DNA from 4 places in the Paenibacillus guangzhouensis genome. Region 1 is predicted to be linked to each of the others. Evidence: predicted binding sites of a transcription regulator. Region 1 holds the regulator's gene; each other region holds the start of a gene.
What was found. Region 1 encodes Rex, which represses fermentation and respiration genes when NADH is low (regulators of the CRP and FNR family bind a similar motif). Its sites were predicted from a motif close to TTGTGAAATATTTCACAA; they were not measured.
Positions count from the first base shown of each region.

Region 2: a site for Rex is predicted at 3,845-3,862, ahead of GCU39_RS26280 (cytochrome ubiquinol oxidase subunit I). Genes of this name have one in related genera too.
Region 3: a site for Rex is predicted at 2,975-2,992, ahead of nirB (nitrite reductase large subunit NirB). Genes of this name have one in related genera too.
Region 4: a site for Rex is predicted at 2,006-2,023, ahead of GCU39_RS23640 (flavocytochrome c). Genes of this name have one in related genera too.

Region 1 covers NZ_CP045293.1:2,920,064-2,926,115, reverse strand. The annotation lists gene dinG (ATP-dependent DNA helicase DinG) at 99-2,990, shown strand; gene GCU39_RS13055 (redox-sensing transcriptional repressor Rex) at 2,968-3,633, shown strand; gene GCU39_RS13050 (amidohydrolase) at 3,608-4,921, shown strand; gene GCU39_RS13045 (cell wall elongation regulator TseB-like domain-containing protein) at 4,933-5,430, shown strand; gene GCU39_RS13040 (cbb3-type cytochrome c oxidase subunit I) at 5,528-5,929, shown strand.
Region 2 covers NZ_CP045293.1:5,818,235-5,824,286, reverse strand. The annotation lists gene cydD (thiol reductant ABC exporter subunit CydD) at 1-1,327, opposite strand, end outside; gene cydB (cytochrome d ubiquinol oxidase subunit II) at 1,327-2,343, opposite strand; gene GCU39_RS26280 (cytochrome ubiquinol oxidase subunit I) at 2,330-3,748, opposite strand; gene GCU39_RS26275 (FUSC family protein) at 4,106-5,131, opposite strand; gene GCU39_RS26270 (ABC transporter ATP-binding protein) at 5,265-6,052, opposite strand, start outside.
Region 3 covers NZ_CP045293.1:6,483,646-6,489,697, forward strand. The annotation lists gene GCU39_RS29025 (hypothetical protein) at 1-602, shown strand, start outside; gene GCU39_RS29030 (MDR family MFS transporter) at 661-1,884, opposite strand; gene GCU39_RS29035 (ArsR/SmtB family transcription factor) at 1,897-2,811, opposite strand; gene nirB (nitrite reductase large subunit NirB) at 3,015-5,417, shown strand; gene nirD (nitrite reductase small subunit NirD) at 5,432-5,752, shown strand; gene GCU39_RS29050 (formate/nitrite transporter family protein) at 5,756-6,052, shown strand, end outside.
Region 4 covers NZ_CP045293.1:5,248,934-5,254,985, reverse strand. The annotation lists gene GCU39_RS23645 (sugar O-acetyltransferase) at 1-335, shown strand, start outside; gene GCU39_RS23640 (flavocytochrome c) at 412-1,935, opposite strand; gene GCU39_RS23635 (DUF2306 domain-containing protein) at 2,119-2,736, opposite strand; gene GCU39_RS23630 (exodeoxyribonuclease III) at 2,759-3,529, opposite strand; gene murI (glutamate racemase) at 3,697-4,491, shown strand; gene arcC (carbamate kinase) at 4,627-5,577, opposite strand; gene GCU39_RS23615 (cytosine permease) at 5,597-6,052, opposite strand, start outside.

The sequences.
Region 1 (6,052 bases):
ACAACTGACATTTTGCACCTGTAGTTAATAGCTAATTCCAAAATTCCGGGTGATCTGTTATGCTTAAGAGATCATTGGAACGAAGGGACCTTATTACGATGAAATTCGCAGTTCTCGATTTTGAGACAACAGGAAACCAGCCCACCGATGAAATCATTCAGGTTGGGCTTGTTATTATAGATCATGATTTATCCATAGATCGCATTTTCACTTCACTTGTGAAACCAAGCACGAATATCCCTCCTTTTATAACCCAATTAACCGGGATATCAAATGATGATGTGGCTGATGCACCAACGTTGGACGATGTGATGATGGAGATGGTACCTCTTCTCGGTGATGTTGTGCTCGTTGCGCATCACGTTGCATTCGACTTTAACTTCTTGCAGCAGGCACTTGATCAGACGGGGTATTTGCCATTCACAGGACGCATCTTGGATACGATCGACTTCTTGCGGATTTGTTTCCCGGCATTAACGACGTATCAACTAGGTGCAGTGACCTCGTGGTTCGATATTCCGCATGAACGTCCGCATCAAGCGGATAGCGATGCACTAGCCACAGCACATGTACTGCTCAAGTGTCTAGCGAAGCTGGATGATTTGCCGCTCCTTGCGGTTCAACGATTGGCAGACCTGTTCGCGCAGGATGACAGCGATCTGAACTGGTTCATGCATGAACTGCTGGCAGATCGTGAGATGCGACCGGTGATTACCGATGATAGTGGACGTGCATTCCGTCAGTTCGCACTTCAAATTGAAGACTGGACGGAAATTCCGCCACCACGGGAAGAGATGCTATCCAATCCACTCGAAGGGCAGACCTTTGAACAGTTCTGTACAGATTCGATTGATCGTCTGCGACAATTCCTTCCTCAATTCGAACAGCGTGAAGCGCAGAATATTATGTTCCATGAAGTAAATTCGGCGCTGGAGGATGACCATCATCTTCTGTTGGAAGCGGGTACAGGAACGGGTAAATCCTTAGGATATCTCATTCCATCGATTTACTACAGTGTCAAAAATGAGAACAAAGTCGTCGTCAGCACACATACAATCAATCTGCAAGAGCAGATCAGACAGCGGGATGTGCCGCTTTTGAAGACGATACTGCCGGTTGATTTTAAAGTATCGGTGTTAAAGGGGCGCAGTCATTATTTGTGCTTGCGCAAATTTGAACATAAAATAAATACGAAGGACTTCGTCACGCCTAAGGAAGATATTATTACAGCAGCACAGATGCTGGTCTGGCTCGCGGAGACGGAGCATGGGGATAATGAAGAGCTTCACTTCGGCAATAAAGGCGCTGACTTCTGGGATACGGTCGCAAGCGACACCGATTCCTGTCTGAACCGGGCATGCCCTTGGTTCCGCAAATGCTTCTATCATCGTGCTAGGCACGAGGCGAATATTGCTGACGTGATTATTACGAACCACTCCTTATTGTTCACAGATATTAAGGTAGATCATCGATTCTTGCCTGCCTATGATCATCTGGTTATCGATGAGGCGCATCATCTAGAGGAAGTTGCCGGGAAACATCTCGGTCTGCACGTGAAGTATTTCGGGCTTGTTCATATTCTGCTGCGTCTGCTTAAGGATAGTAAGAATGGCCAATTGCCAACGCTTCGGAATCGGCTTCATGTCATTCCCGACGAAAAAGCGCAGATGGCTTGTGAGATCATCGAGGATTCATACTCACAGCTTGTCGATGCGAAGGAGATGTGGGACAAACTAACGGAAATCCTGTTCAGTATGATGCCACAGCGAACAAGCGATGCGAACCAAGAGCAGGGACAATATGTCTATCGTCTGCAGACGGAGAAAATGCCAAATGATTGGGATACGGCCTCCATGCTGGAAGACCAGCTGAATGCCCTCTTGAATGAAATTGTCCGCAAATCAGAACGATTGCTCCAAGATCTTCGTGATGTGCAAGAAGATTACGGCATTCAAGCGGCTGTGACGGACCTATCTGGTACCGTGAAGGATTTGGCACGTGCTCGCGATGATATTCGTTATTTCATGAAAATGAAGGAACCCAATGTTGTATTCTGGATGGAAGCGAGCGGTCATTTCCGCAGCAAATCCTTGCAATTATTCGCCGTTCCAGCGGATGTGAGCGCACAGCTGAAGGAATACTTCTTCGATAGCAAGAAGAGCATCGTGCTCACGTCAGCGACGTTATCTGTTGATAAATCGTTTCAGTATATGATTGAGCAGTTAGGTCTACAGGAAGCGCAGGATCAAGGGCGACTTCAGAGCATGGTGCTTCCATCGCCATTCCAGTATCGGAAGCAGGCGTTAGTCGTCATCCCACGGGATTTCCCGATGCTCAAAGGCTCGAATCCGGACGCCCACTTCATTCAGACTTTAGTGAAGTCGCTGTCTGATGCAGCTGTCGCCACACAAGGCAGAATGCTCGTCCTATTCACTTCTTATCGGATGATGAAGCAAGTGTATGACCCATTAAAAGAGCTGCTGAGCCCACATCAAATCCAAGTTATTGGACAAGGGATCGACAGCGGGAATCGCAGCAAGCTCACCCGGCGGTTTCAAGATCAATCCGCCTCCGTTCTTCTTGGTACGAGCAGCTTCTGGGAAGGAGTCGACATCCCAGGCGATGCACTAACCTGTCTCGCCATTGTGAGGCTTCCGTTCCAGCCGCCGAATCATCCGCTCATTGAAGCGAAAGCGGAACTGCTGCAGAAGGAGAAGAAGAATCCATTTATGAAATTATCGGTTCCGCAAGCGGTGATCCGGTTCAAGCAAGGATTTGGCCGACTGGTGCGCACCGCGCAAGACCGAGGCATCGTCATTATTTATGACACCCGCGTCATCGAATCTTATTATGGCAAGTATTTCTTATATTCTTTACCCGGGCCGAAGATGGAACATATGCGCCTGGATCAGATCGTGCCTCGCATGCAAGAATGGCTGTCGGACGAGGAAGAGAGGGGAGTCATCCATGAAAACAATGAAAATATCTGAAGCAGTTGTACGTCGTCTTCCCATTTATTTACGTTATTTAAGTGAATTGCAGCAGCGTGAAGTGCTGACCGTCTCTTCGCAAGATCTTGGATTGAAGCTGGATTTGAATCCAGCTCAAATCCGTAAAGATTTAGCGTATTTTGGTGAGTTCGGCCGTAAAGGGATCGGCTATGATGTTGCCTATCTCATTCAGAAAATCCGTCAGATTCTAAAGCTGAATCAGCAGATTAATGTCGCTCTTGTCGGGGCCGGTAATCTCGGGCAAGCATTAAGCAACTACAATACATATCTTAAGGATAATATGAAAATTGTAGCTGTCTTTGATGCTTATCAACCAAAAATCGGAACCAAAATCAACAATATTGTGGTACAGCCGATGGAAGATTTGGAAGCAACGGTTCGTGAACATAATGTTCGGATCGGTATTATTACGGTTCCAGCGCTCGAAGCACAAAATGTAGCCAATGCATTCGTCAATGCAGGGGTCGAGGCAATTCTGAATTTCGCGCCGGTCATCTTAAAAGTACCTCAGCATGTGCGCGTGCATACGGCTGATTTTACAACAGATTTATTGAGCTTGGCGTACTACTTGCATAATGGGAAGGATATGGACGAAGATGAAGAAGAATCTATGGATCATTAAGAACGGCTATTTTGCCGTGATGAACGAAGATAAACCGGTTATACATGGGGTTATGGTGATCGAAGGAGATCACATTCGTTATGTAGGTGAGCAGCTTCCGGCGGATTTGGTCATCCCTGAGGATGCAGAGGTCATGGATGGCAAGGGGCTCTTGTTCTTGCCTGGATTAATGAATACACATGGTCATGCAGCGATGTCTCTTCTTCGCGGTCACGGGGATGATCTTGCACTGCAAGTATGGCTTCAAGAGAAAATGTGGCCGATGGAAGGGAAATTCACGTCCACGGATGTCTATTGGGGCACATCGTTATCTGTCCTTGAAATGTTAAAGGGCGGTACGACGACATTCCTAGATATGTATGATCATATGGATCAAGTTGCAAAAGTAACGGACGAGTCCGGCATTCGTGCGGTTCTGATGCGTGGTGCGATCGGTCTATGTCCTGAGGATGTTCAACAGGCGAAGCTTGCAGAGGCTGTTCGATTCGCGAAAGATTGGCATGGGAAAGCAGATGGCAGAATTACGACCATGATGTCGCCGCATGCGCCTTATACGTGTCCTCCAGCCTTTATTGAGAAGTTCGTTCAAGCTGCGCATGATCTCGACCTGCCTATGCACACGCATATGTCGGAGACAGCTGCAGAAGTCCAGCAGAACGTGAACGAATACGGTCTTCGCCCTGTAGCGCATTTGGAGAAGCTTGGCGTGTTTACGCGTCCGACGCTTGTTGCGCATGCCGTACATTTGAATGATGAGGAAATTGAGACCCTTGCTCGGTATAATGTAAGTGTATCGCATAACCCTGGTAGCAACCTAAAGCTTGCGAGTGGGGTCGCGAGAGTAACAGATTTGTTAAAAGCAGGGGTAACCGTATCGCTTGGTACAGATGGCGCAGCGAGCAACAACAATCTCGATATGTTCGAAGAAATGCGTCTCGCTGCATTGATCCATAAAGGAGTATCGGGTGATCCGACGGCCGTACCTGCATTAGAAGCTCTTCGTCTTGGCACAGTCTATGGAGCGAAATCGATCGGATTAGAACATGTAACGGGTGTGTTACGTGAAGGAATGAAGGCCGATTTCATCGCAGTCAATATCGATCAGCCTCACTATAAACCGCATACAGATCTCATATCACATGTCATCTATTCGGGTGCTGCGCAAGATGTCTGGCATGTATGGGTAGATGGGAAGCAGGTTGTGAAGAATCGGGAATGTCTAACCCTCGACGAAGAAAAAATTATGCGTGAAGCACAGGCTTGCTTCGATGGATTGCTGGCGCGTTAAGGGAGTTAGAGATGCAGAGAAGATGGATCGTTATTATCTTATCGGTCATAGTACTGATTATGCTCGGCCTGCATTTGTATTATCGGAATGTACAGAGCGGTGAGTGGATTGCAGAAGATCGAGCTTCACGGGCCGCACAAGAGCAATCGGCGCTTAAGAAAGTGAACGGTGTGCAGAAATCCGTATGGGAAGATGTCTATTACATCGTGAATGGCATCGACGAACTAGATCAGAATGTCGTGGTATGGGTGAATCAAGAGGGAACATCCGTGCATAAGGAACCGCTGAAGCAAGGATCGACGAAGGAAGCGATACAGGCCAAAGTATTAAGTCGATCGCCTGGTGCAGACATTATTACGATTGTACCGGGAATATGGGAACAGCAGTATGTGTGGCAAGTGTTCTACAAGGCTTCCAAAACGGAAGATGAGAAAGTCCATTATTACTACGACTTTTATCGCTTCTCCGATGCCGGATATTTGACAACCTATACGCTGCCGAATCGATAACCTACCCTCCTCAAAAACTTATTCTAAAATAGGAATCTCACCAATATACTTTCCTGATCGATGATGTGATATTGATCGGAAGGGGTTGGTACGTTCCATGGGCATTCGTTTTTTGAAGATTGGGGTGCTGTACTTTATCTTATCAATGGGCTTAGGACTGTATATGTCAATGGCGAAAGATTATGTGCTTACAGGAGTTCATGCGCATGTAAATCTCATTGGTTGGCTATCTATGGCGGTATCCGGCATCATCTATCTATTGTTCCCAAGAGCGGAGAGCAGTCTACTAGCCAAGTGGCATTTCTGGTTAATGAATCTTGGGATCATCATCATGATGGGGTCTCTCGTCACGTTATTGCTTACGAAGGAAGATATGCCATGGGGACCTATCACCGGTGGTGGAGGCGTCCTGATCATCCTAAGCGCGATTTGCCTCTTGATTAATATCTTTAAACATGCGAATACGAATGAGACGCGTACCTTGAGAAAATCGAAGTAATGCAGTCGATCGCGAAGAGCTTGCCTATTACGGCAGGCTCTTTCTTTGTCTTTAGATAGGATGGTAAGTCTTCCACACATTACATTCTTCAATCGTGTATACTCTGTGATATACTCTGTGATA
Region 2 (6,052 bases), 2.9 Mb from region 1:
CCAGCACCGCTTCATCGGATGCTTCTGGACGGTAGAACCGCACGTTGTCCGCAAGCGACATATCGAAAATATATGGGTGCTGCGGAATGTACGTCGTCTCTCCGCGCCACGCTGCATCATGCAGCCCTGGGATGATGACGCCGTCCAAGCGGAAGGTGCCTGCGTTCGGCTGCAAAAAGCCGCCAAGTACATCGATGAGCGTCGACTTGCCCGCACCGCTCTCCCCGATAATCCCGATCCGCTTCATGCCTGAAATCTCCAAGGAGACATCCTTTAAAGAGCTCGGACCTTCTGCTTCATGCTGCACTTGCACGTTCGCAAGCGACAGTACGCTATTCTGCGTCCACGTGAATCCAGACGGAAGCACTGATTCTCCGACCTTCAGCCCTTCCTCCGCAATCATAGCCTGCATCGCTTTGCCGGCTTCCTTCCCTTTGAGCGTCGCATGATAGTCGGCCCCGACCATCCGCACGGGCAAGAAATATTCCGGCGCAAGGATCAGCACGAGCAGGGCAACTTCAAGCCCCATCTCACCGTTGATGAGACGCAGTCCAAGGCTTACCGCCACGGAAGCGACAGACAGCATCGTAAAGAAATCCAGCGCGAACGAAGAGAGGAACGCCATCCGCAGCGTCTTCATCGTCGCGCTGCGGTAGCGATCGCTCACCTGCTCGATCGTATCCCCATGGGAGCGACTGCGGCCGAGGAACTTCAGCGTCTCGAGCCCGCGTAACGAATCGACGAAATGATTCGAGAGCTTCCGATACGTCTCGAGCTGCCGCTCCGTATGCTTCTTCGTCGCCAACCCGATCAAGATCATGAATGCAATCAGAATCGGCATCGTCACGATCAGAATAAGCGCTGCGGAAGGATCCTTCACGAAGATGAATACCACAATGAGCGCAGGCGTGATCGCCACACCCATCATCCGCGGTACGATCAGCTCCAGATAGGTGCGGAATTGCGAGATGCCGTCGAGTACGAGCGTGACCAGATTCCCGGTTCCTTCTTTCTTCGCGAACCGAGGTCCCAGCTCGAACAGCTTCTGCAGCAGCTGCTGCTGCAAGTCCCTGCCCGTCGTCTCTGCGAATCGATAGGCCAGCTTTTGCATCGCAAGCCCCGTCACTTGCCGCAATATAAAAGCAAACAGGAACATGGCCATTTTGCCGTACTGTTCCTGCAGCGGTTGGCCAGCGAACAAGGCGGAGATAACCTCCGCCAACCATGTCGCCAGCAATATAATAGATACACTTTGAACGAGGGTGAGGATGGCCGTCAGTGCAAGCACCGACTTTGCCCCCTTCAGTCCCATCACGTCTTTTCCCATTAGTACTCCAAGTGCTCCTTCTCGTGAACCCGTTTATGAAATACGAAGTAACTCCAAATCTGATATCCCAAGACGAATGGCAGCATTGTTAATGCAACAATCGTCATGACTTTAAGGGAGTACGCTCCCGATGCTGCATTATCGATTGTTAAGTTGAACGCTTGATCAATCGAACTAATCATAACACGCGGGAACAAACCGATAAATACCGATGCGACCGACAACACGATCACCGCACCCGTCATCCCGAAAGCCCAGCCATCTTTTTTTATTTTCATGAAGTAACCTGACAACAAGAAAGCAATGAGACCAACGACGCCGACCGCTGCAAGAATGCCGCCGCGAACTTCGAACACATCCGTCATTGTATACGTCATGATCCCGAAGACAGCCAGTAACACCCCAAGTGGAATGAGCAGCATCTGTCCGAGCTTACGCGCTCTTACTTGCAAGTCTCCCACGGTACGCAATGTTGTAAACATCAGACCATGCACGAGGCACAACATTACGACCGTTAGACCACCAACAAGCGTATAGCCGTTCACCATGTCGAACAATCCGGCCTTCATTTCCATCTGTGCGTCAATCGGAAGCCCTTTGATCAAGCCTGCGAAGACAACACCAAGTAGTAACGGCGGCAATAAGCTGCCGAGGAAAATAACCCAATCCCATGTTTTTTTCCATGTCTCGTTCTTCACTTTGCCACGGAATTCGAACGCGACACCGCGTCCGATCAGAGCTAGCAATAGGAACACAAGCGGTGTGTAATATCCACTGAACAAGGTCGCATACCAGTTCGGGAAAGCTGCGAACATCGCGCCCCCTGCTGTAATCAACCAAACTTCATTCGCGTCCCAGAAAGGCCCAATCGAATTAATCAACACACGTCGCTCTCCATCCGTTCTCGCGAGCAATTTCGTCGACATCCCGACACCGAAGTCAAACCCTTCGAGGAAGAAGAACCCAATGAACAGCACCGCCACTAGAACAAACCAGAGATCATTAAGTAAGTGCATGCTGCTTCTCCTCCTTCACAACTTGATCGAATGGATCATGGGAATGTTCATCATGGTGATCATCCGGCGCATTCGGCCCTTTACGAATCACTTTGATGAATAGATAGACAAGGATAATCGCCAGAATCAGATAAATAGTTGAAAAAGCTATCACCGAGAATAGAACCTGACCAGCACTCACACTTGGTGAGATACTGTCTTCCGTACGCATCAAGCCGAAGACCGTCCATGGCTGACGCCCAATCTCCGTCATGATCCATCCGAACGTATTCCCGATGAACGGTAACGAAATACCGAAGACCATCAAACGCATGAACCATTTGTTCGGCTGCTCCAGCTTCTTGCGCCATGCCAGGAACGTACCATATAGACCAAATAGAATCATCAGGGATCCCGCTCCAACCATGATGCGGAAACTCCAGAAGGTTGTGCGCACTGGCGGGATATAGTTACCTGGGCCATATGTCGCTTCATACTCGGCTTGCAGTTCTAACATCCCTTTGACTTCACCAGAAAATTTACTATACGACAAGAAGCTCAGCAGGTAAGGAATTTGCAACTCGAACCCGTTCTCCTGCTTCTTCGGATCGATGGACGCGATGACCGTCCAACCTGCAGGGTCGCCACTCTTGCCCCACAGCGCTTCACTTGCCGCCATCTTCATCGGCTGCGTATGAATCAAATATTGTGCTTGCTGATGCCCCCACAGCGCTACGCCGACAGAAGAGATCAGACCGATAATAATCGCAATATGGAAAGATTTCTTGAAGAATTGAACATCTTGGCGCTTCAGCAGCTTGTAAGCACTTATCCCTGTAATCAGGAACGCACCTGTAGCAAAAGCACCTAATACCGTATGTGGAAACTCCACGAGCAGCTGGCCATTGGTGACCAGGGCCCAGAAATCATTCATCTCAGCACGGCCGTTCTGAATTTGGAATCCGACCGGACGCTGCATGAATGAGTTCGCGAGTAGAATCCAGAATGCTGAGATAATCGTACCGATGCTAACGAGCCAAATGCAGAGCAGATGAACTTTCTTCGATAACCGATCCCATCCGAAAATCCATAAACCGATAAACGTCGATTCTAAGAAAAACGCGAGCAAAGCTTCGATCGCGAGCGGCGCCCCGAAGACGTCCCCGACGAACCTCGAGTAGTTCGACCAGTTCATCCCGAACTGGAACTCTTGCAGAATCCCCGTAACAACCCCCACTGCAAAGTTAATCAGAAATAATTTACCCCAGAACTTCGCCATGCGTCTGTATTCTTCTTTGCCTTTAACGACGTACATGGTCTGCATAATTGCAATCGTTAACGCAAGACCAATGGATATCGGTACGAAGATAAAGTGAAAGATTGTCGTCGATGCGAATTGTAATCTTGCCAGAAATACAGCATCCATCCGTTCATATCCACCTTTCAATAACTCTAAATTTGGAGGTCAAGATACCCCTGCCTCACTTCCTTCCTGTATTCTGGCAGAACTGTGATATTTCTAATGTGATTTTTATCACATTATCTCCCGCGAATCCGGTTTCGCAAGGGAACATTCCTGATTTCGTCACACAATGCACTGAAAAAGACGAAAAAGAAGGTCAAATGCACTTGCATTGAGCACGGGGATGACCAAAGATATATAGGGTAAAACCAGCGATTTTCCAGCATTTTCTTGACCCTACGCTATCATAACAGACAAAAGACCCAAGCGCTAGGTCCGCTTTTTCGCATACCTACACCCGGGTCTTTTCTATGCATGATCTTATGACGATGACTTCTCTTCGATATCCGCATGGCCTGCGAGTCGATCCAGACGAGCAATCTGATACCCGTATTCATAACAGGCGGCGGCGACGATCGATAATCGGCGGGAGCCATCATCGAAGTGAATCTCTTGCATCACGGCTTGGAGGAACTTCTCGTTCTCGATCTCCATCTGTTCGATGCTCTCCAGCTCCGGCTTCATTTTATCGTCGAGCTTCAACAGAACCAGCTCATGCCCTTTCTCGAGCAGCTCCAAATGCCGATCGAAGGCTTCATTAATTTCCGGCGTCCGCGTGGATTGGAAATAATGGTTGTCGATCGCCTCCAGCACCTCAAGACCTTTCTGGAGCGTGTTCAGCATTTGCTTATAGACGACAATCTGCCGCGATCTGCGATATTTAGCGCGTTTGATCTTCTTAATCTCTTCTTCGAACAATTTGAATTTATCATGCAGTGATAACATTTCTGTCTCAAGCGCTTGGTATTCTGCACGGAATGAAGATTCCTTCATCTCATCAGAGATGGCGGTCCGCAGGAGCAGCGACATCCGGTTGAACACGGCATCAATCTGCTTCAAGAACTGCACATTCGGCTTCGGCGGGAAGAACAAGATGTTAATCACAAATGCAGAACCAATCCCGACGAGCGTATGCAAGAAACGACTTAACGCAAAATCCCATTGCCCGGAAGCTTCCATCACCGCGATGACCGTCACCAAGGTCAGGCCGATGGTCTCTTCCATCTTCATCTTAAGACAGATCATAATCACGACAATACAAGTCAATCCGATGATCAGCGGATCATGCGCGAAGGCCATCCCGACGACTAGCGCAATCGCCGCACCCAGTGTATTCGTCTGAAGCTGATCCAGGAAATACCGCCAAGATCGATAAATCGAAGGCTGCATAGCAAAGATCGCGGCAACGGCTGCAATCACAGGCGTCTGAAATCCAAGGAGCAAGCTGATATAGAGTGCCATTGCGACAGCAATTCCTGTCTTTAATACACGCGGTCCTAGTGCCATGTCGTACCTCCTTCCCTCTGTCAACGTACTGCGTAGCGTACAGCCTAATATTACATGGTGCATCAGCGCGTTGGCAAGTTATGTGAAAAGGAGGCCGTGTCGCCTCGTCGTTATATCGTTGCTGCCTCTAAGATTACGACAGCTTCTCTTCCAGGTTGCGGAACTGGTTGTTGAACATTCTGGCATAGACACCCTCTTCTTGCAGCAGCTGATCATGTCCGCCCTTCTCTGCAATCGAGCCGTGGTCAATGACCATGATCGTATCGGCATCCCGAATCGTATTCAATCGATGCGCAATAATGAAGCTGGTCCGCCCCTGCATGATATTCAGCAGCGCATCTTGAATATGCAGCTCGGTACGCGTGTCAATACTGCTCGTCGCTTCATCTAGTATCAGAATGGACGGCTTGGCCAGAATGACGCGCGCAATCGCGAGCAGCTGCCGCTGTCCTTGACTGAGATTGCCGCCATTCTCCGAGAGGATGGTGTCATACTTCTTTGGAAGCCGCTGAATGAATACATCCGCATTCGCCATCGCAGCCGCAGCCCGGATCTCCGCATCCGTCGCGTCTGGCTTCCCGTACTTGATATTGTCCTTAATCGTACCCGAGAATAAGTACGTATCCTGCAGCACGAATCCGAAGGCACGGCGCAAGCTGTCTCGCGTATAGTCGCGAATGTCCCGGCCGTCGATCAAGATCCGGCCGGCCGTCACGTCATAGAATCGCGTAATCAGGTTCACGATCGTCGTCTTGCCTGCACCCGTCGGCCCGACGAGCGCGGTGCTGCTTCCAGGCTCTGCCTCGAAGCTGACATGACTTAAGATCGGCACATCTGGGCGATATCCGAATTGGACGTCCTCGAACACGACATGCCCGCTCGGATTCTGCAGCTCAATGGCATCTGGCGCATCCTCCGGCT
Region 3 (6,052 bases), 3.3 Mb from region 1:
CGGCGGTAATCCATGGTGGAGATGCAAAGTTCGGCTTAATGCAGAAACTTGGTGAATCCAGTCCTTACTTGAGCGAGAATGTTCGTAGAATCGCCCGAGATTTTTATTATCAAGCGGATATTGCATATCTGACTTCCATGCTCACTTTTATTGATGTAGATCTTGGGAAGCTTGAGCAAGAAAAAACAAAATACTCTAAATATGATAAGTCAACAGACATTAGTGATTTTGTATTGAAGTTATATGCGCCTCTTAAGCCAATTGCGTTTATTTGGGTAAGTATCTTAGTCTTTTTACTTACTTACGATCGTTTACTTAAACAGCAGTTTTGGTATGACCAGGTTTATGTCATTTTTATTACCGGTTCCACTGCTTTAAGCGCGATTATAGTTTTTGTCTTATTTTCATTGAAGTTGGAGGGAGCTTTACCTAAGCAAGGCGCATATCGATGGGGGATTAATCTATTAATAGTTGTAATGCCAATGTTATCTTTGGTTCATAACGCACTTTCAATCATGTCGTTAATTATCCAAATTCTGCTCATCATGATATTGTTGCATATGAAAAAACGTAAAAAGAACATAATCTTAATGATCGATTAATTAAATATTAACAGCTACTGTCATCAGGATTTCTCTGGAGGCAGTAGCTAATCGTCTCCTACTCCGCCACCCCTGCCGCATTCCCCACATCCTGTACCTTGTACCCTCCAGCCTTCCGATAGAACCAAACGCTGAGCAGAGCGGTCACCGCAATTGCGCCGAACATCACTTGCCCGTTGTAGTGGACCAGGAGCGCGCTCCATAACCAAGGACCGATGAAGTTGCCGAGGCTATTCAGCGAGAACGCGCCGAAGTATGTTCCGCGCACCGACGCCGGCGTAATCTGGTTCAGCAGCGTATATTGCGAGGGCATGATCAGAATTTCCCCGACGGTGAAGATCACCATGAACAAGATGAACATCGACCATGTGAAAGAGAAGGCATATCCCAACTCCGCTAGAACGAACAGCAGGCTCCCGAACGTAATGGCATACAACGGGGATTTGCGCTGCGTCCATTTGGCGATGATCGGCTGCAGCAGAATAACCAAGGTCGAGTTGACCGTAAGCAGGACGGCGAGCAGCTTCTCGCCATCGGCAAACTGCGTAGGCAAATAATTGGCGAATGCCACGGACCACAGACCTTCCACGGCAGTAGTCAAGATGCATGCGCATACGAAGAATAGGAGTGCGGCATCCCGCCGTAACACATGCCAGGACGCGCCTATCGTGAGAGAAGGAGAGGCAACCGATGCCGGTGCACCGCGATCCTTCAATCGCTGCAGTGCAACGAACAAGACGATGGCATAGGCGAAATAACAGATGGCCATCAGCACGAATGGCGTCGGACTTCCGGTCAGACCCAGCGCAAGGCCGATCAAAGGCCCCACGGCAAATCCGATATTCACAGCCATGTACCGCAAGGAATACACGGTAGATCGTTGATGCTCCGGCGTGAGATCGGCAAGATAGGCATTCGAAACCGGGGCGAAAAAGGCGCTGCCAAATCCCCCGATGACGACAAGAGCGAAAATGAGCGCCGGATGCGGCACCATGGCGTACCCGGCATAGATCACGCTGGAGGTCGTAAGTGAGAGGAGCATCAACTTTTTCCGACCGATCCGGTCCGATAGATACCCGCCAATGAATCCGCCCACGGTGCCCGCCAATGCCCCTGCACCAATCATGAACCCGATTGTTCCAACACCGAGACTCGTATGCTTCGAGAGATAGATGACGAGAAAAGGCGAACACATGGATAAGAATAAATTCGTGATGAGCGATCCGGTCAGCAAAATCACTATGACCGGATGGAGCTGTGTTGGTAAGCGTAATAGTCTCATGTCAGACCTCCGTTAAACATGTGTTCTGTGAATGTACGCTGCAATGTCAGATTCCAAATGATTCAGAGGTCCCATCCGAGAGCTGTAGGATTCGATTTTATCCTTCACGTAGTGGGAGCGCAGCAGCCCAGATAGACGAAGCGCCGTCAGATGATAGTGCACATTGCTTTTGACTAGGCCGATATAGGCGGCGATTTCTTTGAAGGAACGTGGTTCTTCGGCGACGTATTGCAGGATGCGCAGTCGATTCTCATCGGACAGTGCCTTCAAGGTGTTCATCAGCTTGAAGGACGGTACGGTAGGATCTGTTGCAGGCATTCCCACCGGATATTGACAGACAATCAACCCCTCGTAATGATCGATGACCGTATACGGATTGCAGTGGATCTGCGGGACAAGCAGCACCTTCTCAATGCCAGGGCTAGGCTCGACGCGAATCCCATTCGTACACTGTTCAATCAGCTCGACCGCGGGAGTCGAGGGGAGGAGCTGTGCGACTTGATCCCCACTGTGCTTCAGCACGCGAAGGAACGCCGGATCGATATGACGGAAATATTGTTCGTGCCAGTCATGCAGCGCGGAGACGATGAGATCCCGAACCGAGTTCATGTCTTCTTTGAACGAAGAGACCCATGGCACAAGCTTCTCATAGATTTCGCCTGGTGCCATATTCGTGAGCCAATGCAGAAAATTCTCCACCGTACGTTCGCCGGGGCACTGCCAGACTAATAAATTCAATCGGTGTAGCACTTCTAGTCGATGATCCTCAAGCCGCTCCGATAAGGAATCGCTGAGACGACGACGTACGTCGGTTTTCCATGCTTTGCCGAATGCATTATGTTTGGATGTCGGATGCTCGATGTAACAATAGAGGCTCACGATCAGTTCATAGACCGGTGAGGAATCTACTTGGACCACATAACTCATGAATGTTTCACTCCTATAGAACTTATAATATGTTCTAATTTTATAGAACAATTTCATAAAGTCAAGAATGACATGCAACGCATTTCCATTTATTTCACAAAAAATCCATTAATAATGTGCGTAGGATCACACGTGATTAGTTAAAAATCAATATAATACAAGTATGTTACTTTTTTCACATAGTAGTGATGGAGGCGGGTTCGATGAAAAAAAAGTTGGTCATGATCGGCAATGGGATGGCGGGTGCACGTTGTGTTGAAGAAATTCTAAAAAGAGATGCTGACATGTTCGACATCACCATGATTGGGGATGAGTCTTATCCGAACTATAACCGGATAATGCTATCGAATGTCTTACAAGGCAAAACAACTTTTAGTGAGATTAATATAAATGATTGGGATTGGTATAAGGAGAATAACATTCAACTGATCTCGAATGAACGCGTCATCGACATTCAGCGGGAGCAGCAGCAAGTCGTTACGAATCAAGGGAAGGTCATTCCTTATGATGAGCTGATTATTGCGACGGGATCGAGCGCATTTATTCTTCCGGTGCCAGGACATGAGCTCGAAGGCGTTGTCGGGTTCCGCACAATTGAGGACACCGAGTTCATGATGGAAGCGGCGAAGCAATACAAGAAAGCGGTCGTTATCGGCGGCGGATTGCTCGGATTGGAAGCGGCCCGGGGGCTGATCGATCGCGGGATGGAGGTGCATGTCGTTCATCTGCTACCGAACCTAATGGAGATGCAGCTTGACGGTGAAGCGGCAAAGCTGCTCCAGAAGGACCTCGAGAAGCAAGGCATGAAGTTCCTAATGGAGAAGAAGACGACGGAAATTTATGGCGAGAAGCGGGTTGAAGGGCTTAAATTCGATGACGGTACAAGTGTCGAATGTGATCTCGTCGTGATGGCGGTAGGGATCAGACCAAACGCTGCGATTGCGCGGGAAGCAGGGCTTGCTGTAGGTCGCGCCATTCAAGTTGATGATTTCATGCAGACGTCGGATCCTAACATTTATGCGGTTGGGGAATGTGCGGAGCACCGGGGAATCGCCTATGGACTTGTTGCGCCGCTCTATGAGCAAGGCGTTGTGCTGGCAGATGTATTGACAGGAAAGCCAACCGAAGGGTATCAGGGCAGCGTGCTCTCGACGCAGCTGAAGGTAGCGGGATGCGACTTGTTCTCGGGCGGAGAAATTCATGAACGGGAAGATACGAAAGCCATTGTCGTACAGGATCAAGTGAAGGGTACCTATAAAAAAGTGCTCGTCCGCGACAACAAAGTTGTCGGCGTCGTCCTCTATGGCGATGCATCGGATGGGACGCGGTTGTTCAGCATGCTGAAGAAAGAAGCTGATATTCAAGAATATACGAATGCTTCTGTTCTGCACAAAGCGGGGGAAGAAGCGGGCATCGACGTAGCTTCGATGAGCGCGAATGAGACCGTGTGTGGCTGTAATGGGGTGACGAAAGGCACAATTGTCGGCGCAATTCTCGAGCATGGATTGACGACATTCAATGAAGTGAAAGCTGTCACCAAAGCAGGCGGATCGTGTGGTAAATGCCGCGGGGTAGTCGAGGCGATTCTGGCACACACGCTTGGCGATAAGTTCGATGCAGCAGCGGAAGTCACTGGCATGTGCAGTTGTACGATGTTATCCCGAGACGAGGTCGTCGAAGCGATTCGTGAGAAAGGCATGCATACGCCGAAAGAAGTCCGGATCGTGCTTGGCTTCAAACACGAGGAGGGCTGCTCGAAATGTCGTCCTGCCTTGAACTACTACCTGCGGATGCTGCGTCCAGATGAATACGAGGATGACAAAGCATCGCGATTCGTCAACGAACGGATGGACGGTAACATTCAGAAGGACGGGACGTTCTCGGTGGTTCCGCGGATGTACGGTGGTACGACAACGCCGGAAGATCTGATTCGTATCGGCGAAGTAGCGAAGAAATACAATGTGCCGCTGGTGAAAATTACAGGCGCAGCACGCGTCGGACTCTTTGGCGTGAAGAAAGAGGATGTGCCGAAAATATGGGCTGAGCTTGAAATGCGTTCGGGTTACGCTTACTCCAAGTCGCTGCGCAACGTGAAAACTTGTGTTGGGTCGCAGTTCTGCCGCTTCGGGACGCAAGATTCGCTCGCGCTCGGCATTCGCTTAGAGCAGGAGATTGAGATGGTGGATACGCCGCACAAGATGAAGATGGGGGTAACCGGTTGTCCGCGGAATTGTGCGGAAGTATTGACGAAGGATTTCGGCGTCGTCTGCGTAGAGAATGGGTTCCAGTTGTATTTTGGCGGTAATGGCGGGACAGAAGTCCGGGAATGCGACAGCTTGACGACGGTTGCGACGGAAGACGAAGTGGTGCAAATGGCGAAAGCCTATGTGCAGCTCTACCGGGAGACGGGCATTTATGGCGAGCGTACAGCTCCTTGGGTCGAACGTGTCGGCGTAGATATGGTGCGTATGGTCCTCGATAATCAGGATCAGGTGGAGAAGCTAGCTGGTAGATTTGAACTCGCACGGGACACGTACCGCGAGGCATGGAGCACGACCCTCGAAGATGAGAAGCGCCGGAACATGTATACCATTGAACAACGATAGAAGGGATGATCGCGATGAGTACAACGATGAATATGATCAAAGTAATCAAGCTCGAAGATCTTGCGATACAGATCGGCAAAGAAGTGCATGTGAAGGAGAAGTCGATCGCCATCTTTCGCCTATCGAATGGTGATGTCCGTGCGGTGAGTAATCGTTGTCCGCATAAGAACGGTCCGCTTGCTGAAGGGATTGTCTCCGGGGAATTCGTGTTCTGTCCTCTGCATGACTGGAAAATCTCGCTTGTCACAGGTGAAGTCCAGAAGCCAGATGATGGATGCATTGAAGTATATCCGACGGAAATTCGTGACGGTTATGTCTATCTCGGGGGGCTGTAATGGATGAAGGAGCTCATTAATGTCATTAACAATGCAGGCGTAGGGAAAGTCGCTTTATTGAATCGCAGCAAAGGGAAGTACCTGACTTCCTCGATGCTCGCCGGATTGTTCGTAGGTCTGGGTATCATTCTCATCTTCACCATTGGCGGGCTGTTATCGCCGGCGCACGTGCCGAGCACCAAGATCATTATGGGGATCTCCTTCGGGATCGCCCTCAGCCTAGTCATCATGGCGGGCGGCGAATTGTTCACGGGCAATAACTTTATTCTGACCGTGAGTACGTTAGAAAAGAAGACCACG
Region 4 (6,052 bases), 2.3 Mb from region 1:
ACAATTGCATCATGTTGGACTGTGCCAAAATCACCTTCGGTGACAATGTGTTCATCGCGCCGAATTGCGGCTTCTATACGGCTGGGCATCCGCTCGATGTCGAACAGCGGAATGAGGGGCTAGAAATCGCGTATCCGATTACGGTAGGCAACAACGTATGGATTGGCGGAGGGGTCAGCATCCTGCCGGGCGTAACCATTGGAGACAATAGTGTGATTGGCGCAGGAAGCGTCGTGACGAAGGATATCCCGTCAGGCGTTATTGCTGCGGGCAATCCATGTCGTGTGATCAGGCTCATTACAGATGAGGATAAGAGGAAGTACCATCGGGACTAATATTGCATACAGATAGCACAAAGACCCTCTATGATGAGGGTCTTTGTGAGGTGTACACCCAGTAATGGCGTCACTTTTAAGGTGCTTTTACGAATTCAGCCGATTTGATGCCTGCTTGGCGACCAAAAATGATGATCTCCGCAACGGAGTTACCGCCAATCCGATTCTGGCCGTGCAGACCGCCTGTCAGCTCACCTGCTGCGAACAGACCTGGAATCGCTTTTCCGTCTTTATTGAGTACTTCCGTATTTGTGTTGATTTTGACACCGCCCATGGTGTAATGGATCCCTGGAGCGATCTTGATTGCGTAATAAGGTGCGCCAGACAAGTCGTTGTCCATTCCTGTCGTTCTGCCGAACTCGGCATCCTTTTTATTCTTAACCGCACTGTTCCATGTATCTACCGTCGTTTTTAACTGATCTCCAGGAACGTTGATTGCATTGGCCAGAGCTTCGACCGATTCTCCTTGAATGACAAAGCCCATTTTTTCATATTGCTGAATGGCTTTGGCACGGGATTTCACACCGGAATCAAATACAAGATAAGCTGATTTCTCTGGAAGTTTATTGATAGCAGCAGTTACATTGTCGCGTGTATCCAGCTCATTGGTGAATCGCTTGCCCTCACTGGATACGAGAATCGCACCCTCACCGCGGACCGCTTCCCCGATAAGATAAGACTTCTCTTGCTGTACCGTAGGGTGAACTTGAATTTGATCCATATCCACGGTCACGCCGCCGAGCTTCTCAATCATCTTAATGCCATCGCCTGTACTGCCGATTTGGTTCGTCGTGACAAGACCTTTCAAGTCGGAGCGAACATCGCTGATCATATCCATGTTCGCGCCAAAACCGCCAGTTGTCACAACAACAGCGTTCGCTGCGATTTCTTTTTCCTCATTCCCATCGATCACGACTTTGACGCCGTTCACTTTGCCGTCTTTTTCTGTAATTTCTTTAACATCGGCTTTAACGAATAGTGGAATTTCTTTCTCCTGAACATTTTTTAGGAGTCCACTTACAAGAAATTGCCCTACGGCCGAGCCGTCTTCCGGACGGTGGGTACGTTTCTCGTTCATACCGCCTGTAATCGTGATATTATTCAATCGAATGCCGATGGAGTCGAGCCAATCGATTGCGCTTGCGGAATTATCAACGAAGAAACGAAGCATATCTTTGTCGTTCGTATCATGACCGCCTTTTAGCGTTTCTTCATAGAATAGATCATTGCTGTCTTTGATGCCTTGTTCTTTTTGGAACTTCGTCTCGGAAGCATTCATACCTGAAGATGATTTCAGCGTATTTCCTCCGGCAATCGGCATTTTTTCGAAGATTACAGGGTTCATGCCTTTTGCTTTGGCTTCAAGTGCAGCGGACATCCCTGCGCCACCTGCCCCGACAATGATAATGTCATATTTATCTTTAAGCTGATCAACTGGCGTATAGCCAGCTTGCGTAGCTCCAGATACGGCTTCTGTTTCTTTTGTCTCTTCTTTTTTCGGGTTGTCCTGGCTTTGACTCTGGCTTCCGTTACCGCATCCTGTGATGATGAGCGCGAAAGAGAGAACGAGAACAAGCATAGCTGATACTTTCTTTTTCATGATGTACCCCTCCACTTTTCTATCTTTCTTTTTGGTTCGCTCCAATTTTAATATATCATCTGTCGAAATATTGTGATTAATTTCACAATCTTATGGATTTTTATTCATTTCCAAGATATGGAGGGAGGAATATGAATGATGGAAGGAGGACGGAGGTGAACCGTCCCCCTCTCTCCTGATTCTTCATATGACGCGGCGAATGATCCATTCCGCGAGTAGGATGTTAATCACAATTGCGCCGTAGACACCTATCGTATAGCTCGTCACATAAGGTAGTCCTACACCTTTGCTCGCAAGGAAGCTGATGAGATGAATGAAAAGGTTGGTATAGCAGAATACATAGCTTCGAATCATCCATTTGCGATGCTTCGCTAGCTGCTTCCGCTTAATGAATACAACGGCAGCGATGGTCATGATAAGCCAAATGAAATTGATGAAGTTAAATGCCATGCTGTTCATTTTCCCGCCAGTCGCATAGGGGGCCATATAGCCGGATGTGATGTCGACGAGAATAACGGCTATGACATAGAGATAACCGTTCGCGCGGTGGAAGGAACGATACCGTGTCAGAATAAGGTTCGAGAAATTCACGGCCCCTGCGAGCATAGCAATGCAAGCAGCAACGATGTGGACCATCATCACAGGCAGCCAAATCGAGGTGTTGACCGTGCGCTTCAGTCCTACCTTATGGCTGAGAAATGCAGCTGCCTGTGGATCATGGATGAAGTTCATAAAGGTGACGTAGAGGATGTACACGACAGCCACGCCGAACATCCCCCTATATAACCGTCTTTTTCGAATCGTCTTCAAACGTATCGAGCCTTTAGGATTGGGATGCTAGATTCATCTCCAAAATGACGGGGCAATGGTCGCTGCCCATGATGTGGCAATCGATTTTTGCGTCCGAAATCGCATCGTTCAATTGCGACGAGACGAGGAAATAGTCAATCCGCCAGCCCACGTTCCGCTCACGCACCTTCGGCATGTAGGACCACCATGAGTAGATGTCTGTCTGATCCGGATAGAGATGGCGGAATGTATCCGTGAATCCGGAGCCGAGTAGTGTTGTCATTTTATCCCGTTCCTCGAGGGTGAAGCCGGCGTTGCCTAAGTTGGGCTTCGGATGCTTCAGGTCGATCTCTTGATGGGCGACATTCAAGTCTCCACAGACAATGACTGGTTTATGCTTGTCCAGCTCTTGCAGATAACCCCGGAATCGATCTTCCCATGTCATGCGCTCGTCCAGACGGGAGAGGTCGCGTTTGGCATTTGGCGTATAGACGGTGATGAAGTAGAAGTCTTCGAATTCGAGCGTGATAATACGTCCTTCGGGCTCGTAATCTTCCTCTATCCCATAACGGACAGATAATGGCTTCAGCCGGGTAAAGATGGCAGTCCCCGAATAGCCTTTCTTCTCAGCATAGTTCCAGAATTGCATATATTCCTCGCCGATTTCGAGTTCAATCTGACCTTCCTGCAGTTTCGTTTCCTGCACACAAAATATATCTGCATCGATGTCTTTGAAGTAATCATAGAATCCTTTGTTCACACAGGCACGGAGGCCGTTAACATTCCAAGATACGAACTTGACCATGACAAATCTCCTTGTATAATTGCTATAGTTTATTTTCTCTAGTGTACCATAGAAGGGACTGCCGTTCGAAGAATCAACTTGCGATCATCGGCGACCCGCGATATTCTAGAATTAGCTAGGAATACCACCACATAACTATAAATTTTTACGATAGGAATTGATGACACATGACAATCGGGTTTTTCGATTCGGGGGTCGGCGGCCTTACGGTATTAGCTGAATCACTGCGCCGGCTGCCAACAGAGAACTATCTCTTCATGGCAGATACCCTACATGTCCCTTACGGAACGAAGCCGGAGAATGACGTAAGATCATTCATTCTAGAGGGCGTAGAACAGATGGTAAGTGTGGGCATCGATGCACTGGTTATCGCATGTAATACAGCGACGAGTATTGCGATTAACGAGCTTAGAGAACGATACTCTTTTCCGATCGTCGGTATGGAGCCCGCGGTGAAGCCAGCCGTGGAGATGAATCATGCGACAGGGAAGCGGGTGCTCGTCTTCGCTACACCATTAACGCTGCAACAACCGAAATATTATTCGCTTGTTCATCGCGTGGATGAGGGGGGAATCGTCGATTCTCTTCCGCTGCCGGAGCTTGTGGAATATTGTGAGGCGATGCAGTTCGATCGTAAATTGATGGGTGATTATTTCCGGTCGAAGCTAGCAGCCTATAACTTAGATGATTATGGTATGATTGTGCTTGGCTGTACGCATTATCCTTATTACAAAGCCATCCTAAGGGACGTCCTGCCGCCACATATCGAGATGATCGATGGCAATGCAGGGACGATTAAGCGGCTGTCCGCACTGCTGAATCGTTATGGCATTCCGGTAGGCAGCGGGAAGGGGAGCGTCCGCTTCATGTGTTCAGGCAATGATCCCGTCTATTTGGATAAACTGGAGACTGCGCTCGCATTAATTCGTGAGGATGGATATGTAACGCAGCACGTTGTGTAGAGATTTGGATCGATTGGTATAGGTATAGGTCGGTTGTTCACCGTTGTGAGCTTCCGGCCTATTCGTGTGAAAATATGCGAAGAACCCTCCAAGCGGGGCTTGAAGGGTTCTTTTGATCAATTTGGCTGATTCTTTCTACTTCACAATATGCGTTCCTGCTTGCTCATTGATGGCATTCTTTAAGCTCTCTGGATTCGTAATAATAACACGAGATCCATTATGCTCTAGGAAGCTAAGGCTGGCTTCGATCTTCGGCAGCATGCTGCCAGGAGCGAAGTGGTTCTCCGCGACGTATTGCTTCGTCTCCTCAACCGTAATCTTCTCCAGTGCCTTCTGGTTCGGTTTGCCGAAGTTGATGCACACGCGGGATACGCCGGTTGTGATGATGAGCGTCTCTGCATTCACTTGCTCTGCGAGCAGGCTTGTTGCGAAGTCCTTGTCGATGACCGCATCAACGCCGTCGTACGTGTTGTCGCCTGTCCGAACGACAGGGATGCCGCCGCCGCCAACAGCGATAACCACGTAATCGGCATCGATCAGAGACTTGATCGCGTCCTTCTCCACGATATCGATCGGCTTCGGCGAAGGTACAACGCGGCGATAACCCCGGCCTGAATCTTCGATCATCACCCAGTCCGGATGATCTTTCTTCATCGCCTCAGCCTGCTCTAGGGTGAAGAAGGAGCCAACCGGCTTCGTTGGGTTCTGGAAGTTCGGATCATCCTTGCTGACTTCCACTTGCGTAATGACGCTCGCTACTTTTTTATTGATGCCGCGTTTGGCGAATTCGTTGGTTAATGCTTGCTGGATTTGGTAGCCAATCCCCCCTTGAGTATCTGCGACACAGTTCACGAGTGGAATCGTTGGCATGCCGCTTACTTCGCTAGCAATCTCGACACGCTGCATGGCAAATCCAACCTGAGGGCCGTTCCCGTGGGTCACGACAACCTTATAACCTTCCTGAACCATATCTGCGATATTGACGACGGTCTCGCGAACCGCTTCATATTGATCTTGAATTGAATCGCGGCCGTTATCACGTACTAATGAATTGCCACCGATGGCTACAATCACGAGTTTACTCATGGGGATTCCTCCTAGAAAATTAAGATGCTTTCACTCCTGTCTCACGATCTAAGACAGTCGTCTGTTTGTTGAATCGATAGAATATCGCGTAGAGCACGCCTGAGATAATGAGTCCGCTCAGGAATGCCGATTTGCTGATTGCAGCAAGGAAGGCAACATCTTTGAAGAATGCGCCGGATAATACGATCAAGAAGCTGATGATAAATATGGTACAAGCAATGACATTGTATCCGCTCTTATACTCGCCGTTATCGCCTTGCTTCAGGTAGATCGCAGACAGGTTCAGCGTTCTCTTCCGTTCAAGGAAGAAGCTTGCGAGCATGATGCCCGTAATCGGACCATACATCGAACCGATGAAGCTATAGAATAAATAGAGTGCTTGCGTGCCGTTGACGAGCTTCCAAGGCAAGATCGCTGTTCCGATGATGGCTGTTAGAATCGCCGCTGTCTTCACATTGAACACTTTTGGTAGAAG